DNA from 3 places in the Shewanella amazonensis SB2B genome. Region 1 is predicted to be linked to each of the others. Evidence: predicted binding sites of a transcription regulator. Region 1 holds the regulator's gene; each other region holds the start of a gene.
The links. Region 1 encodes sigma-54, which starts transcription at its own class of promoters, with help from an activator protein. Its sites were predicted from a motif close to GTTGGCACGNNNNTNGNNT; they were not measured.
Positions count from the first base shown of each region.

Region 2: the regulator sigma-54 is predicted to act here: its motif matches at 3,509-3,527, upstream of fliE (flagellar hook-basal body complex protein FliE).
Region 3: the regulator sigma-54 is predicted to act here: its motif matches at 4,186-4,204, upstream of flgB (flagellar basal body rod protein FlgB).

Region 1 covers NC_008700.1:3,662,260-3,668,392, forward strand. The annotation lists gene lptA (lipopolysaccharide transport periplasmic protein LptA) at 1-408, shown strand, start outside; gene lptB (LPS export ABC transporter ATP-binding protein) at 405-1,136, shown strand; gene SAMA_RS16110 (RNA polymerase factor sigma-54) at 1,248-2,729, shown strand; gene hpf (ribosome hibernation promoting factor) at 2,760-3,047, shown strand; gene ptsN (PTS IIA-like nitrogen regulatory protein PtsN) at 3,050-3,493, shown strand; gene rapZ (RNase adapter RapZ) at 3,490-4,341, shown strand; gene SAMA_RS16130 (HPr family phosphocarrier protein) at 4,328-4,603, shown strand; gene mgtE (magnesium transporter) at 4,674-6,038, shown strand; gene SAMA_RS19220 (hypothetical protein) at 6,027-6,133, opposite strand, start outside.
Region 2 covers NC_008700.1:2,760,621-2,766,753, forward strand. The annotation lists gene fliH (flagellar assembly protein FliH) at 1-368, opposite strand, end outside; gene fliG (flagellar motor switch protein FliG) at 368-1,405, opposite strand; gene fliF (flagellar basal-body MS-ring/collar protein FliF) at 1,398-3,083, opposite strand; gene fliE (flagellar hook-basal body complex protein FliE) at 3,120-3,455, opposite strand; gene SAMA_RS12035 (sigma-54-dependent transcriptional regulator) at 3,579-4,919, opposite strand; gene SAMA_RS12040 (sensor histidine kinase) at 4,912-5,985, opposite strand; gene SAMA_RS12045 (sigma-54 interaction domain-containing protein) at 6,078-6,133, opposite strand, start outside.
Region 3 covers NC_008700.1:2,781,962-2,788,094, reverse strand. The annotation lists gene SAMA_RS12160 (LPP20 family lipoprotein) at 1-184, shown strand, start outside; gene SAMA_RS12155 (flagellar protein FlgN) at 317-751, opposite strand; gene flgM (flagellar biosynthesis anti-sigma factor FlgM) at 860-1,195, opposite strand; gene flgA (flagellar basal body P-ring formation chaperone FlgA) at 1,270-1,977, opposite strand; gene SAMA_RS12140 (chemotaxis protein CheV) at 2,181-3,101, shown strand; gene SAMA_RS12135 (CheR family methyltransferase) at 3,262-4,095, shown strand; gene flgB (flagellar basal body rod protein FlgB) at 4,237-4,635, shown strand; gene flgC (flagellar basal body rod protein FlgC) at 4,638-5,051, shown strand; gene flgD (flagellar hook assembly protein FlgD) at 5,078-5,806, shown strand; gene flgE (flagellar hook protein FlgE) at 5,840-6,133, shown strand, end outside.

The sequences.
Region 1 (6,133 bases):
GAAGGCCCGGTGACCCTGACCCAGGGCAGCCTGGTGCTTAAGGCGGGTGAACTGAGCTCTTTCACCGACGAGAAAAGCGGTAAACGCATTCTGCTCGCCAAGGGTAACCCTGCCACTTACAGTCAGCAGGTGGAAGATGGCCGCACAGTGCATGCCAGTGCTACGGAAATCAGCTACAACATCGACAGCCGTGTAATGAGCCTCAAAGGCAACGCCAAGGTCGAGCAGGATGGCAGCCAGGTGAGCGCCGACTCCATCGTTTACGATATCGAAAAGCAGCAGCTCACGTCCCAAAGCAGCGGTAAAAAAGACGACCGGGTTATCACCATCATCAAGCCCGAAAATTACCAGCAGGATCTGCAGGATAAAGTTAAGACAGAGCAACCCCAGCAAGAGAAGCAGCAATGACCCAACTGACCCTGAAGGCCAGTAACCTCGCCAAGAGTTACAAAAACCGCCAGGTTGTCAAAAACGTCAGCCTCACCGTCAATACCGGCCAGGTGGTCGGCTTGTTGGGCCCCAATGGTGCCGGTAAAACCACCACCTTTTATATGGTGGTGGGTCTGGTACAGAGTGACAAGGGCAGCATACACATCAATGATGATGACCTGACGCTGGATCCCATGCATCTGCGGGCACGCAAGGGCATTGGCTATCTGCCACAGGAAGCCAGCATCTTTCGCAAGCTGTCGGTGCGCGACAACATCATGGCCGTGTTGCAGATGCGTAAAGAGCTGAACACCGATGAGCGTGAAGAGGCCTTGGAGCAACTGCTGGAAGAGTTTCACATCACCCACATTCGTGACAATCTGGGCATGTCACTCTCAGGTGGCGAACGTCGCCGGGTCGAGATAGCCCGGGCGCTCGCCGCAAACCCCAGATTTATCCTGTTGGATGAACCTTTTGCCGGGGTAGACCCCATTTCCGTTATCGACATCAAAAAGATCATCGAGCAATTGAAGAATCGTGGCCTTGGTGTGCTTATCACCGACCACAACGTGAGAGAAACCCTCGATGTGTGCGAAAAAGCCTATATCGTCAGCCATGGCGATTTGATTGCCGAAGGCACTCCTGCCGAAATCCTCGACAATCAGCAGGTGCGTGCAGTGTACTTGGGTGAGCAATTCAGGCTATAGTTAATTAACAAAGCCCCCTTCTCATATCCGGATAATCAGGGTGGTAAATCACCGGATAACCTGATAGAAAAGCTTTCTACCTGAATAATTTAGTGAAGGATTCGCAGTACAATGAAAGCGTCGCTCCAGCTAAAACTGGGACAACAACTCACAATGACGCCACAGTTGCAGCAGGCCATTCGTCTGCTTCAACTCTCTTCGCTTGAACTGCAACAGGAAATTCAGCAAGCCCTCGACGCCAACCCACTGTTGGAGCTGGACGACGAACTGGGCAGCGATCAGTTTGATGCCGACGGCGGCGATAAAGAATTTGATGACCAGTTCAGCCAGGAGTCCGTCTCAAACGACACCACGGACAGTGCCTCGCTGGAAACCTCAGACGCCATCAATCAGCAGTCCATGCCGGACGAGCTCCCGATGGATACCACCTGGGATGAAGTCTTTACGGCTGCCCCCGTGTCTGGCCCCGGGATCCGTGGCGAAGATGATATGCCGTTTCAGGGCGAAACCAGCGAAGGCCTCTACGAACATCTCGAATGGCAAAAAAATCTCACCCCTTTTTCCGATACCGATCTGGCCATTGCCACTGCCATCATAGATGCCATCGATGACAAAGGTTACTTGACCCAAAGCCTGGAGGAAATTCTCGAGGCCGTGGGCGATGACGAAGTGGAGCTTGACGAAGTTGAGGCCGTGCTCAAACGCATTCAACACTTCGACCCAATCGGGGTGGCTGCCCGTGATTTGGCAGAGTGCCTGCTCATTCAACTTGGGCAGTTTCCGGCGGATACCCCCCACCTGGACAACGCCAAGCTGCTTATCCGTGACCATTTGGACTTGATTGCCAACCGCGACTTCCGCACCCTGATGCGAAAAACACGCCTCAAGGAAGAAGAACTCAGAGACGCAATCGTCCTTATTCAGGGGCTGAATCCCCGTCCCGGTGAGTCGGTGACCAGCACCAAGGACGAGTATGTTATTCCGGATGTCTCGGTCAGTAAAAAAAATGGCCGTTGGGTTGTAGAGCTTAATCCCGATTGTATGCCTAAACTGAGTGTGAACCAGCAATATGCCGCCATGGCGCGCACCAGTCGCAACCAGGCTGACAGCCAGTTTATCCGCGGGCATTTGCAAGAGGCCAAGTGGTTTATCAAGAGCCTGGAGAGCCGCAACGACACCCTGCTGAAAGTCGCCAATTGCATAGTGCAGTTCCAGCAGGGCTTTTTTGAGTATGGTGAAGAAGCCATGAAACCCATGGTGCTCAACGATATCGCCGAAGCGGTAGAGATGCACGAATCCACCATCTCACGGGTCACTACCCAAAAATACATGCATACCCCAAGGGGTATCTTTGAACTCAAGTATTTTTTCTCCAGCCACGTCGGGACCGAAGATGGCGGAGAATGCTCATCTACTGCCATCCGCGCCTTTATCAAGAAACTGGTGGCAGCAGAAAATCAGAAGAAACCATTGAGCGACAGCAAAATGGCGGAACTTCTGGCAGAACAAGGAATCAACGTTGCTAGACGCACCATCGCCAAATACCGAGAGGCGATGTTGATCCCACCGTCAAACCAACGTAAGAGTTTATAACCCACCCAAGGTCTTTGGAGGAAAGTGTCTATGCAAATCAATCTGACTGGGCATCATATCGAAATCACTGATTCACTGCGTAACTACGTAGAGAGCAAGTTCTCCAAGCTTGAACGTCATTTCGAACAGATCAATAATGTCCACGTTGTTCTCAATGTTCAGAAATTGCAGCAAATCGCAGAAGCCAAGCTTCACCTCAACGGTGGCGAGGTATTCGCCACTTCAGAACATGAAGACATGTACGCCGCCATTGACGCCCTAATTGATAAATTGGACCGTCAGGTTATTAAACACAAAGAGAAACTGACCAAACATTAACGATGGAACTAAGTACCATCCTGGCGCCGGAGTGCACTAGCTGTGCCACTCCGGGCAGCAAGAAAAAGGTGCTGGAGCTGATTAGCGATCTCGCTGCTGCCCAGAATCCCTCCCTCTCGTCTCAAGAGATATTCGAAAGCCTGCTGGCCCGTGAAAAAATGGGTAGCACAGGTATTGGTAATGGTATTGCCATTCCCCATGGACGCCTTGGCACTATAGATAAGCCCTTAGCTGTGCTGATCAAGTGTGAAGAAGCCATTGGTTATGACGCCATTGACAAGCAACCTGTGGACATTCTGTTTGCCTTGCTGGTGCCGTCGGACCAGTGTCAGCAACATCTCAGCACCCTGGCCGCTATGGCCGAAAAGCTGAATGACAAGCAGATCCTCAAGCAGCTGCGTAAAAGCCACGATGAAAAGGAACTTTACCAGGTAATCATCGGATGAAACTCGTTATAGTCTCCGGGCGCTCTGGCTCCGGAAAGTCGGTAGCCCTCAGGGTACTGGAAGACTTGGGCTACTACTGCGTCGATAATTTGCCATTACAGCTGATTGGGCCCTTGCTTGCCCAGCTTAAGGGTAATAACGACAAGGTCGCCATCAGCATCGATATCCGCAATATGCCGGAGCAGGAAAAGGCCCTCGAAAAAGAGCTGGCAAGGCTCCCCGAAGGCGTCGAACTCACCAGCTTTTTCCTCAATTCCAGCGACAAGGTGCTGCTCAAACGCTACAGTGAAACCCGCCGTTTGCACCCCCTGTCCCGCAGCAAGGTCTCATTGCAGGAAGCTATCAAGCTCGAAGGCAAAATGCTGGCGCCCATTTCCAATATGGTCGACCACTTCATCGATACCTCCAATCTGAATGTCTATGAACTGGCTGATGCTGTCAGGCAGATACTACTTGGTCGCACAGACAAAGAGCTGGTGATCATCTTCGAATCCTTTGGTTTCAAGCACGGCATGCCCACAGAAGCAGACTTCATGTTTGATGCCCGCTTCTTGCCCAATCCCCATTGGGAACCCGAGCTGAGGCCCCTCACTGGCCTCGATGAGCCGGTTAAGCTGTTTTTGGAACGTCAGGTGCTGGTCAACAAGTACATCTGGCAAATCGAAAACCTGCTGGAAACCTGGTTGCCCCACCTGGAGCGTAACAATCGCAGCTACCTCACCATTGCCATTGGCTGCACCGGTGGTCAACACCGTTCTGTGTATATTGCCGAGCAGCTTGCCAAGCGCTTCGCCAACTCTCACCACAAGGTTGAGGCCCGCCATCGGGAACTGAATGCCAAAGCTTGAACGTGACGTCACCATAGTCAATAAACTGGGCCTGCATGCCCGCGCTGCCACCAAGCTGGCGGTATTGGCGTCGGAATTCAAGGCCAGCGTGACGCTGGTTCAGGGCGCCAAACAGGCTTCGGCCGCCAGCGTGCTGGGTCTCCTGATGCTCGAATCCGGAATGGGCAAAACCATCCATATTATCGCCGAAGGGGAAGACGCCGAGCAGGCCATGGATGCCGTGTGTAACCTTATCAACGCCCGCTTCGACGAAGACTGCTGACCCGGCTTCACTTCGTCCATCCCATTAAATTTGCTAATATATCCCCCAATTCATCTCTTGGGGGAAAGCGATGGCTGTCGAACTTCTGGATAACGAGCAAACCGAGCTGTTGCTGAATCAGCTCAATGAGGCCCTGGGCAGCGGTATGTTTGTGCATGTGCGCCAGATGCTGCTGAACATGGCCGCATCCGATATCGCACTGGTGCTCGAATCCTCTCCTCCCCGTACCCGTCAGGTATTGTGGCAACTTATCGACCCCGAGCTTGCCGGTGAGGTCCTCGAAGAGCTCGGCGAAGAGATGAAAGACAAGTTTATCCGCCAGATGAGCCCCGAGCGCCTCGCCCGCGCTGCCGCAGGCCTGGACACCGACGATCTGGCCTACATACTGCGCTCCCTGCCCGACAGCCTCTACAAGCAGGTGCTGCAATCCATGTCGATTCAAGACCGCAGTCGCGCCGAGCAGGCACTCTCCTACCCGGAAGAAACCGCCGGCGGCATCATGAATACCGACACTGTGACCATACGCCCCGACGTGAATGTGGATGTGATACTGCGCTACCTGCGCCAGCTCGGCTCGCTGCCCGAGGCCACCGATATGCTCTATGTGGTAGACAGACACGATGTGCTGCTCGGGGCGGTAAAGCTCACCGCCTTGCTCACCTGCAGCCCCTCCACACCCATTCGTGAGCTTATCGATGCCGACATTGAGGGGATTCCCGCGACCATGTCGGATACCGAGGCTGCGGCCCTGTTTGAGCGCCACGACTGGGTGTCAGCGCCCGTGATAGACGCAGAGGGCAAGCTGCTGGGGCGAATCACCATCGACGATGTGGTGGATGTCATCCGGGAAGATGCCGAACACTCAATGATGGGGATGGCCGGTATGGACGACGATGAAGACACCTTTGGTCCCGTCCTCAAAAGCAGTTTCCGGCGCTCATTGTGGCTCACTGTTAATCTGTTCGCCGCCCTGCTGGCTGCGTCGGTCAGCAACCTGTTTGAATCGACCCTGGAGCAGTTCGCCACCATCGCCATCCTGATGACCATAGTGCCCAGCATGGGTGGCGTGGCCGGCAATCAGACCCTGGCATTGGTGATTAGGGGTATGGCGCTGGGCCACATAGGCCAGAGTAACTCCCGCTGGCTTATCGGCAAGGAGCTTGCCATCGGTTTTCTCAACGGCCTGCTTTGGTCAGTTCTGGTGTTTGTCGCTATCTGGCTGTGGAAAGGGGATCTGGCCCTGGGGGCACTGATAGGTGGGGCCATGTTGATCAATATGACGGTGGCAGGACTCGCCGGTGCCAGCATTCCCTTGCTGCTTAAACGATTGAAAATAGACCCGGCATTGGCCGGTGGTATGGTGCTGACCACTGTCACCGACGTGATAGGGCTGTTTGCCTTTCTGGGCCTGGCGACGGCATTTTTAATGCGTTGAAGTGTCACTGGGCAGTGGGGTGTACTCCATGGCTTGCTGGCAATCACACCAGCACACCTGAGGCTGCAGCGCCAGGGTGAGCACTGAGATACACT
Region 2 (6,133 bases), 900 kb from region 1:
GCTATCATTCGGGCGGCATCTTCCAGTCCCTGTGCCATTCCCTGCTCATGGCCCTGACGCACACCTTCTTCGTGGCCTTCTTTCAAGCCCTGTAAGCGACCGGCCTCCAGCCCCTGAGCCAGCCCTTCCGCATGCCCTGCCGCCAGACCTTCCTGTTCGGCCTCGGCTCGTATCGCCTCTATTTCGGCCAACGTGGGCGGACGGATTTCCTCTTCTTCCTGAGGCACAAAGGTTTGCCCCGGACGCCTGCCCAGCAAGTTGGCAGGTTCCTCTTCCCGCGCAGAGGACATGTCAGGTAATCGCCAATGGGCGAATTCATCCTGCTCCTCACCGCGCAATAGGTTTTTAGGGCGTTTGCTGTCAGTCATCAGATGAACTCTTCACCGCCGCCACCACCGAGCATGATTTCACCGGCATCGGACAGGCGTCTTGCAATGGACAGAATTTCCTTCTGGGCCAATTCCACTTCACTGATACGGATTGGGCCCATGGCTTCGAGATCATCACGCAGCAGCTCTGCCGCGCGCTTGGACATATTGCCGAGGATCTTGTCTTTGAGCGGCTCGTCGGCGCCCTTGAGGGCCTTCATCAGCACATCCTGCTGCACTTCACGCAGCAAGGTTTGAATACCACGGTCGTCCACATCGATGAGGTTTTCGAATACAAACATGAGATCCTGAATTTGCTGCGCCATTTCTTCGTCGGTTTCGCGCATGGTTTCCATGAGCTGGCTTTCGATGGCGGTATCCAGGTAGTTCATGATGTTGGCGGCCGCCTTCAGGCCACCCATCTTGGCCGCCTGAGCACCACCCTGACCGGCAAATTGCTTCTCCATGATATCGTTCAGTTCCTGCAGGGCCGCAGGCTGTACTTCCTCAAGATTGGCAATCCGCATCAAGAGGTCAAGACGGGTGTTTTCCGGGAACTGAGAGAAAATCTCAGCAGCCTGATCCGGCTCGAGATAGGAGAGCACGATGGTTTGAATTTGCGGGTGTTCGTTCTGGATAATGGTGGCTACCTGACGGGCGTCCATCCACTTGAGTGAATCCAGGCCCTTGGCACCGCTGCCCATGATGATTTGTTCAATCAGGTTGCCAGCCTTGTCTTCACCCAAGGCCGCCGTCAGCGCCTTACGGACAAATTCTTCGCTGTTAAAGCCGATGGAGGAGAATTTCTGAATGTCATCCAGAAATTGCTTGTGTACCGCGATGACTTTTTCCTGACCAAAGTCTTCCAGTGCGGCCATGGCCATACCCACTTTTTGCACCTGCTTGGGCTCCAGGTGCTTGAGGATAGAGGCCGCGTCGGCCTCACTCAGACTCAGCAGCAGGATGGCCGTTTTTTCAACGCCGCTTAAATTGCTGACTTTGAAACCGGATTCGGATTTTTCTTTATTTTCAGCCATTGTCCTGTTGCAACCAATTTTTCACGACTTGAGTGGAAAGCTCAGGTTCGTTGGCAACCAGAGCGCGGATAGCCTTAATCATATCATCATCTTTGTGCAGATTCGGGATGAGAATCGAACCATCATCCGCATAGCTGTACTCAGCATCGCTGGCATTGAGCATGCCCAAAGTGTCTGCGGCGAACTGATCTTCAATCTCAGCCAGTTCATGACCCAGGCGGCCATCGTCAGGCATATCGACCTTGTCGGTGAGCAGCAGTTTCTTCAGCAGTGGCCGCACGACAAAGAGAATGAGCACCAGGATGGCCAGAGAGCCGGATGCCAGTTTCATGGCCTTCCAGAACCAGGGTTGCTCCCACATAGGCAACTCTGGCACTTCCTCAACAAGCTGATCCATAAAGGGAACAGTGACGACTTCTATGCTGTCACCGCGTTGACCGCTGAACCCCACAGCGCCCTCAAGCAGACGGCGAATATTGGCAAGCTCGGCCTCGGTGCGGGCTACACGATTCACCTGACCTTCGGTATTGGCTTCACCGGTTTTATAGTCCACCGCCACAGATACACTTACCCGGCGCACCACGCCAATCTGTTGACGGGTATGGCTGATGGTGGTGTCCAGCTCGTAGTTACGGGTCGCTTCACGGTGTGAATTTCCGTTGGCCTGGGCCTTATCCTGCGCTTCCTGCAGGGTTTGAGGAATGTTTGACTCCATCGGCGGCTGATTCGAGAGCGCACCGGGGATCCCCATGTTGGCTTCACCGCTGGTTTGGGTTTCCAGGGTCATTTCGCTGCGCACCGCAGGCAGATCCGGGTTGAAACGCTTGGACGTTTGTTCCACGGCAGTAAAGTCCATGGTCACATCCACCTGGGAGGTGTAATTTTCCGGGCCCAAAATGGGCATCAGTATGGCATCAACCTTGGCACGGTATTCGGCTTCTTTTTGTTTGACGAGCTCGAGTTCACGGCGGGCACGGGCAGAAGCGCCGTCCTGGCTGCCGGAGTTCAGCAAACGACCGTTGGAATCGGTTACCGTCACCCGGGTAGGCTCGAGTCCCTGTACGGCGGACGCCACTATATCGACTATGGCATCCACTTCTTCCTGCCCCAGACCGCCACGACGACTGGTGACGACCACAGTGGCACTGGCCTTGGATTGGTTACGGGCAAACACGTTTTCTTTGGGCAGCGCCAGGATCACCTTGGCACGGCTGACGCTTTTCAGCTCTTCGATGGTGCGGGCGAGGTTTTGCTCCTGGCTGTGCTTGAGTCGGGCCTGCTCCAGACGCTGGCTTACGCCAAAGCCCATGTCCTGACTCAGAAAATCCTGATTGGTGGTACTGGCAGCATCCACACCGTTACGGCTCAAAAGCAGCCGGATGTCTTGATACTTATCTTCCGGGACTCGCAGCACATCAAAATCCACCTGATAGGGAATTTTGTTTTTATCGAGCACATCCAGCACCTGGATCATTTCCTGGGCTTCAAACTTACCCAATGGACGGTATTCAGGCTCCTGTGCCCACATCATCACAAACACCGCCAATGCCAGACAGATGGCAAGGGCCAGGATCATGGTGACCTGTCTGAGCATATCGGCGCTGCCGAGGTTACCCAGCACCCCGGATTTATTTTCCTGTTGTACACCGCTCATGCCGCTGTCGGTGCTGACAATCATATCTGTGCTCACGTTCAGTATCCTTCAGTGGCCGCTTTAAACGGGCATGCTCATGATTTCTTTGTAGGCTTCGACAAGCTTGTTGCGCACCTGCACAGTGGCCTCAAAGGCAACACTGGCCTTTTCGCGGGCGATTACTGTATCGGACAGGGTCACGCGGGTATCGCCCATGTCCAGTCGGGTGGCCAGGCTGGAGGAGCTTTGCTGCAGTTCGTTTACGTGTCCTACTGCGTTGGCGAGCAGACTGGCGAAATCAGCGCCGCTGGTGTTGCCGACCTGGCGAAGCGGCTGAGGCTCGATACCCATAGATGGACTGAGTTCGCCCTGGAGTTTCTGCATTTCCTGCATGAATGAAGATGGACCTATTTGCATATGCTGCTCCCTTCGCCATGAAATTGACGGGATAAATCGCTGATATTGGGGTACTGCAAAAGCCTTGCCAATAAACTAAAAAAGCAGGCTAAGCCTGCTTTTTGTGATGTTCTTGCCCAAATATCAGGCAGGTAGCTGAATACCCATTTCCCGCATACGGGCCATCTTGTACCTCAGGGTCCTGGCACTGATCCCCAGACGCTCAGCCACCAGTTTGCGACTGCCGCGGCACTGGCTCAGGGTCTCAAGGATTATCACATGCTCCTGGGCCTTGAGCTCATCTCCCAATCCTTCGGGCTCGGCCTTGACGGCTGTCTCTTCCTGAGTGATTTGAGTAACGTCCATGGCGTCGATAATGATGTCCTGCACGCCTATCTTAACGCCGGCGGACAGGATCAACGCCCGCTGCACCACATTATCGAGTTCTCTGACATTCCCCGGCCAGCGATGTGCCAGTAATCTGCGACAGGCCGCTTCGTCAAATTCGGGTACTTCTGTGCCCAGACGCTCTGCATGGCGTGCCAGCAAATGCCGCGCAAGTGGCAAAATGTCTTTCGGACGCTGGTTCAGAGCCGGCCAGGTCAGTGGGAATACGTTGATACGGTAATAAAGATCTTCACGGAAATCCCCCCGCTCCGCCATAGCCTTGAGCTCACGGTTGGAGGTGGCAAGCACACGCACATCCAGCTTAATAGTTTTACGGCCACCGAGACGCTCAACTTCCCGCTCCTGCAATACCCGCAACAACTTGGCCTGTAATCCCAGATCCATTTCGGAGATTTCATCCAGCAGCAGGGTGCCTCCCTGAGCCTGCTCGAATTTTCCGGGGCAGGCCTGATAGGCACCGGTGAAGGCGCCCTTTTCATAGCCGAACAGTGTGGCTTCGAGCATATTTTCCGGAATGGCAGCGCAGTTGATGGCCACGAAGGGGCCATCTGAGCGCAAACTTTGCTTATGGATATAGCGGGCCAGCACTTCCTTACCCGAACCAGAAGGCCCGAGGATCATCACAGACGCCTCGGATTTGGCTACCCGTCCGGCAAGGGCAAGCAGCGCCTGACTGCGCTCATCGGCCACCACGGGTGCGCCCGTATCGGCTTGCGCGGGCATGTAGCGACTGACCTGGTTAAGCAGTACTTCGGGTGAAAACGGCTTGGCAAGATAATCCACCGCACCAAGTTTGATGGCACTCACGGCACTGTCTATGGTGGCGAAGGCCGTCATCAGCAATAACGGGACCTTGGGATGATACTGCCGCAAATAGGCCAAAAGCCCCATGCCGCCGATGCCTTCCATTTGCACATCGCTGATGACCATGTCAAAACGTGATTCTTTCAACGCAAGAATGGCTTCTTCAGCGCTGGGAAGCGCCACACAGTCAAACTGCGCCAGCATCAGGGTGTCGAGCAGCGCCTCACGCAGAGACGCATCGTCCTCGACAAGTAGCAGTCTGCCTTCAGGCATGGCTAACCTCCTTTACTGAATCTTCTGAAATCACGGGGAATTTAAGCATGACACTACAGCCACGGTTGGCAGCACATTGCATTTTGAGCTCACCACCATGGTTACGCACGACTGTCTGTACCACGGCTAAACCGAGGCCTGTACCCTGTGCCTTGGTCGTAAAAAAGGGTTCCATCACCCGCTGCTCACTGCCGGACTCCAATCCTTTACCATCGTCCACCACAGCCAGAACCAAACGACCGTCCTGTATGCTGCCATGGAGCAGTATATGGTGGGCGCCTGCTTCGAGGCTGTTCATCAAAAGATTATTAATGGCCGAGCTCAGTGCGCTCTGGGAGGCCGCCATCATGGCGCCAAGGGTTTCATCCTGAAACCGTACTGCACAGCCTTTATCGGTGGCGATGGGCTCACAGGTTGCCAGCACAGGGGCAATGATGTCTGCCAGTGGCATGGAAGACATGGGCGCTTCCACTTTGCCCCTTGCCATCAACAACATATCGTTCACCTGTCGCTCCAGCTCATTCAGCCTGTCCACCAACTTCTGTTGGAAACGACTGCGGGAGTCCTGGTTGAGTTTGGGACTGGCAAGGTTTGCTGCGTAAAGCAGTGCAGCCGACAGGGGAGTTCGGATTTGATGTGCCAGGGTAGCCACCATTTTGCCAAGGGCCGACAGACGCTGCAGATGAGCAAGGTTACGCTGCAATAGGCGGGTTTCTGTGAGATCGGTCAGCAAAATCAGCTGTCCGGGTTCCAGTGGCGTAATGGCCAGCTTGACTCTGCGGCCATTCTTCAGCGATACCTCATGGCCATCGTCATCCTGAGGCGAAAAGGCTCTGGCGATGACACTGAGCCAGCGCTCACCTTCCAAAGGCCGGTCCAGCAGCTGAACCGCAACGGGATTTGCCAGCGTGACTATGCCATCGGCATTCAGTATCACCACGCCAGAGGGCATGGCCTCCAGGATTTGCGCCATTTGCTCGGCAGATGCAACGCCGCTGGACTTCACCTCTTGAAGGCGAGCCCGTACCGGAAAGTCGGCTATCTTGGCTAAAGCTTTGGTGGCCATGGAAACCCCGTCAAAATTACGTTATTGACGGGGTTAATGCAGGGACTGTGCCAGAGTAGAAATTTAGAGAATTGGGTGGGACCTGAGTAAAATTAATCTTTACTCATCCCGTACTTACGCATTTTTTCAACCAGAGTGGTTCTGCGGA
Region 3 (6,133 bases), 880 kb from region 1:
GGCCATGGGCAGTGACAGCATTAAAGCGTCAGTATCGGGCGTGATAAGAGGAGCCAGAGTGGTCAAGGCTTATCCAGTTGGCGAGCATTATGTGACTGAGCTGGAACTGGATTTTGCTCGTGTGTGGGATATCTATCAGCAGCAGAATCGTCCCTCGAAGGTGAAGGAAGTGACTTACTTTTAAGGTGGACATCCCTGTTGATGGTAACCGCGTTGTAAAAAAAGCCCCTGAGAATGGGGCTTTTATATTGGGCGTTTTGTAGGGTATTTCGCCTGGGGGCGCAGGTAGAAACGAAGTGTGTATGGCCCGGGCGCATCAAACTTCGATGCTGCTGCCCAAGGTAGAGATGGTCGATGTTTTACCCTTATCCGTGTAGGTAAGAGAACTTGCGTTACGACTTACCTGTAGCGCCTGTGCCAGTCGGTTAACACTGGCCTGACTGTGCTCGATGAGCTGCGCGTTGGCTTCGTTTTCGTGCTTACAGCGTGCAAGTGTGTGTTGTATCGACTCTACCTTGGCTGCCAGGGCGTTATCGCTTGTCAGCAGGCTGTGACCTGGATGAGCCGCCATTGCATCATCATTTTGCTTCAGTCGTAACAGGGCAGATGACTTGTGCTCTGCGATGGCCATCAGCTCAGAAGCGTTTTGGGCAATCAAGGCTGCACGTTCAGCTGCCATAGCGGCCAGAAGTTGCTCCAGCAGGCTTTGTTGCGCATCGAGCAACTGATTGAGTTCATTGACGTGGTCCATGGTGTTGCATCCCGGTTTTATTGACATCAGGGGTAGTAATAAATGAATGCAAAAAGCCGGCCATAATCAAATGGCCGGCTTTGGATGTTTCCCAATCCGTGCTGAAAATCAGGCGTCGCGGCCCAATTCCTGTAATTCTGCTTCAAAGCTGGCGATATTGGCCGCGAGCTTCTCAGGGTCAATTTTATAACGCCCTTCCGCTATGGCTTGCTTGATTTCGGCCACTTTCTTTTGGTCAACTTCAGGCAGAGAAGACAGCTTTGACTGCACGCTTTGCAATTGCTGAGCCTGACTGGTGATCATCACCGAGTCGGCCTTTTGAGGTACCTGTGGCTGCGCGGTTTGAGCTGCCGATGCCTGGGCAGTGCGGGCACTGGTCAGTGGACTGCTGGTGTTGCCGACGCGGTTGGACGCGGCATTGTTTTTGGGTAATTCGATGGCCATTTCGGGCTCCAGTGTCACGGATTTGGGTTTCTTGTGATTATTATCGGCCGCAGCCAGCAAAGCTTTAGGGTATTTTACATTTTGACTTCCACTTCGCCAACGCCAATGACAGTAGCCTCTAATACCCTGTCTGAATTGATATTTTTAATCCTAATCCTATCGCCTTCGTTTCCATCGGCCAAGGCCTCTCCCTGGGTTTTTATCTCAAAGCTGGCCGATTTTGCGTATATGGTTACTGCATCTCCCTTGCACACAAAACACAGGTTGTCGGCAAAAATGGGGGCGTCCTGAGGGATCCGGCGCTTCACCCGAGACCCATAGAGGGGCTGTAAGTGCGAAAACTGTTGGCCACGCAGCAGTGTTTTGTCGACATATCTGACTTCTATGCTCTCTGCGTCCAGTAAATCACCATTACCGAGCGGGCGTTTAGCCACCACCACAGGGAAAAGCACTTCTGCGCGTACTGAAAGGTACATCTGCCAAGGATAGTCCAGATCCGGGCTAACACAGCTGATGCGCACCGTATTGTTTCGGGAAATAGGTCTGTCGGTGGCAAGTCTTGCTGATACAGGTCCTTCACATCGAGGCAGATTACCTCGGCTTTCCAGGCTTTGGGCTTGTACGCTGATTTTGGCATTGGCCGGTGCATCAATTTTTTCAATAACCACGGCTTCAGCCGCCGATGCGATGGCCGATATACTCGGGGTATGAGGTTCTTCTGCGATTGATACCCTGGGTAACAACGTCAGAATCACCAAAACTTGTGCTAACTTTACTTTCATAATGAACAGACTAGCGTGTGGCGCCAGATTACACCTATACTTTCATTCAGCACCAAAGTACCTCGTCCAAGCGCTTAGACGGGCCGTCAGAAGTTTGACGAAGTTGGGGCAAGGGTTGTCGGTGACAATAACAAAAGCAAGTTACATGCCTATGCTCCGAGGTGTTCGGGGCGTCATTCCATCAAGACCACTAAGGCGAACTTATGTCGAGCATTCTTGAGTCAGTCAACAAGCGTACCCAACTGGTGGGGCAAAACCGATTGGAGCTGCTGCTGTTCAAGCTGAACGGCCGTCAGCGCTTCGGTATTAACGTCTTTAAAGTAAAAGAAGTATTGCAGTGCCCCCCCCTGACCGGATTACCCAAGCTCAATCCTTTCGTGCGCGGTGTGGCCCATATTCGTGGAACCACCATTTCTGTGATTGACCTCAGCGCGGCCACCGGTGGCAAACCCATAGAGAACATTCAAAACTGCTTTATTATTATCTCTGAATATAATCGCAGTGTTCAGGGTTTTTTGGTGAATTCAGTCGAGCGCATCATCAACATGAACTGGGAAGCCATAATGCCGCCGCCCCAGGGGGCGGGTCGCTACTCCTATTTAACAGCGGTCACTGAGATTGATGGAGAGCTGGTTGAAATCCTGGACGTTGAAAAAATTCTTGATGAAATCAGTCCGGTCCGTACTGCTATCAGTGAAGACACTGACGCACAGTTAACCATTGATCGTGGGCAGCACTTCCACATTATGGTGATTGATGACTCTGCCGTGGCCCGCAAGCAAATCATCCGTGCGCTCACCTCTCTCGAGCTGCAGATTGATACGGCAAAAGATGGCCGTGAAGCACTGGAAAAACTGAAAGCCATTTCGGCGGAAATGACCAACGTGGCTCACGAGATCCCGCTGATTATCTCCGATATCGAGATGCCGGAAATGGACGGTTACACCCTGACCGCCGAAATCCGTGATGATCCCAAACTCAAAGACATCAAGGTGATTTTACACACGTCGCTGAGCGGCGTGTTTAATCAGGCGATGGTTCAGAAAGTGGGTGCCAATGACTTTATTGCCAAGTTCAACCCTGACGAACTGGCCGCGGCCGTGAACAAGCATCTGAGTCTTTGAGCAGGATGGCATTCCCCTTGGGCGGGGTTATACTCCTCCAAGGGCGCTTGTATTCAGTCACTGGATAATGTATAAAGCAGCGCTTATTTTTGGGGAATAAAATCAGAAGGTTAACCAGTTATTGAGTTAATTTTCTCTATCAGGTGCAGGATGAGAAACGGTGTCAGACAAATCACTGGCTGAAGCGGAATATAATCAATTCAGGTTGTTCCTTGAACAACACAGCGGCATAGTGCTTGGCGAAAACAAGCAGTATCTGGTCCGCAGCCGCCTTGCGCCTCTGATGGGCAAATACAACCTGCCTTCATTATCTGAAGTGGTTAAACATTCAATGAAACCCACAGAGCGGCAACTGCGCGCCGAGGTCATTGATGCCATGACCACAAACGAAACCCTGTGGTTTCGTGATAAATACCCCTTCGAATTGCTCGCCAATGCGCTGCTGCCAGACTATGCCAAGCTTGGCAGGCCGCTGAAAATTTGGTCTGCCGCCTGTTCTTCCGGGCAAGAGCCTTATTCGCTGGCCATGACGATTTTGGAATATCAGCAAAAACGTCCGGGCGGCTTACCCGCTGGCGCGTCAATTCAGGCAACGGATTTATCCCCCTCGATGCTGGAGCGTTGTAAACAGGCCGAGTACGATGGCCTGGCGCTGGGACGGGGCTTATCGGATGAACGAAAAAGAGCGTTTTTCGACACCCTGCCAAGCGGCAATATGCGGGTAAAAGACAATGTGCGGCGCATGGTGAGTTTCCGGGCACATAACCTGTTGGAAAGCTATGCCTTGCTTGGTAAGTTTGACATCATCTTTTGCCGTAACGTGCTCATTTACTTTGCCCCTGAGGCAAAGGCAAAAATACTGCGGCAATTTGCTGCCGCTCTCAATCCCAAGGGCATCTTGTTTCTTGGCGCTTCCGAGTCTATTGCTGGTTTGACCGATGAATTTGACATGGTGCGCTGCAACCCGGGTATTTACTACCAGAAGAAGACATAGCCAAATAACCTAATGAATAAAAACAAAAAAGCCGACATTGCTAAGTCGGCTTTTTTGTTGTCTGTCATTTGTAAGGGGGAACGTCCCAGATTTGGCACACGAATTGCTTTTCATCTGACATCATGGTGTGGAGGCAATTTTATGGCGATCAGTTTCGATAAGGCGCTCGGGGTGCATCAATTTACCCTTGGCATCAGAGCAGAGCGGGCAGAAGTCCTCTCAAGCAATATCGCCAACGCCGATACCCCCCATTATAAAGCACGGGATGTGAACTTTGCCGATGCGCTGCAAGCGGCACGCAGCCAGCAGCGTGGCATGCAAATGGCCCAAACCAGTGAAGGGCATTTTGACTTGCAAGCATTGAGCCGGCAGCACGTGCAGTTTCGTGTTCCCAATCAGCCCGACACCGGTGATGGTAACACGGTGGATATTCAGCAGGAACAGTCTGCCTTTATGCAGAATGCGCTCGAATATCAGATGTCGCTGGGCTTTCTGGAAGGCAAGTTCAACGGTATGAAAAAGGCTATTAAAGGAGACTGACAATGAGCTTGTTTAATATCTTCAATGTGTCTGGCTCCGGGATGAGTGCGCAATCGGTTCGCCTCAATACCACCGCCAGCAACATTGCCAACGCAGATTCAGTGTCCAGCAGCGTCGATAAAACCTACCGGGCGCGTCATCCTGTGTTTGAGGCTGAACTTGCCAAAGCCAGCCAGCAGCAATCTGCCCGTGGGGTGAATGTCAAAGGCATAGTCGAAAGTGATAAGCCGCTGCAAAAAGAATACAACCCGGACCATCCCATGGCGGATGCCGATGGCTTTATTTACAAACCCAATGTGAACGTGATGGAAGAAATGGCCGACATGATTTCCGCTTCGCGTTCGTATCAAATGAATGTCCAGGTGGCCGATACCGCCAAGAGTATGCTGATGCAGACTTTGAGAATGGGCAAATAACGGATGTGGCGCTAAGGAGGTAAGCCGTGAGTTTTCTTAACTCTATCAGTCAGGCATCGGCGGCCCAGTCAACCCAGAGCACGGGAAATCCCTTTCTGGACAGTGTCAGGTTGCAGACCAAAGAGGCAGTGCCAGAGGCTAAAAAGCAGGAATTGACTCAAGAGGATTTTTTCGCCCTCTTGTCGCAGCAGTTGTCGATGCAGGATCCGTTCAAGCCGGTGGAAAACGACCAGATGATTGCCCAGATGGCGTCATTCTCTACCGTGGACGGTATCGCCAATCTGAACGATCACATTGTGAATCTGAATACCGTGATGACCTCCAGCCAGGCACTGCAGGCATCAGGGCTGGTTGGGCAGAAGGTATTGATCCCATCGGCGTCTGGCCATGTATCTGCTGAAGAGCCCAACCTAAAGGGTGTCATCAGCACCTCCAAGCCCATCGAGACAATCATGGTGCGCATTGAAGATGACAAGGGGCAGTTGGTGAAAACCTTCAGTGTGGATGGCAGTGACGGCGGCAACATCGATGTGAATTGGGATGGCCTCGATGCGGAAGGCAAGCCCGTTGCCGATGGTACTTACACCATCAAGGCCAGTGGCCGGGTCGATGGCAAGGCCGAGGAATTACCGGTTTCAACTTATGCCCACGTGACCAGCGTGTCGCTTGGGACAGCAGCAACAGGCGCCATTCTGAATTTGCGTGGCATTGGCGGCATTAAACTATCGGATGTTCTGGCTGTGGCTGAGAGCTGATCCAGAAAACCAGACTAAAGAGGTAACTGACTTATGTCTTTCAATATCGCACTCAGTGGCATTGCTGCCGCCCAGAAAGATTTGAACACCACAGCCAACAACATCGCCAACGTCAACACCACGGGCTTTAAAGAGTCACGTGCTGAGTTTGCCGATGTGTATGCTGCGTCGATATTTTCCAACAGCAAAACCCAGGTGGGTGGCGGTGTAACCACTACCCAGGTGGCACAGCAGTTCCATCAGGGCAGTTTGCAATTCACCAGCAACGCGCTGGATTTGGCCATTAGCGGCGGCGGTTTCTTTGTGACCTCCGCCGACCCTTCGGCC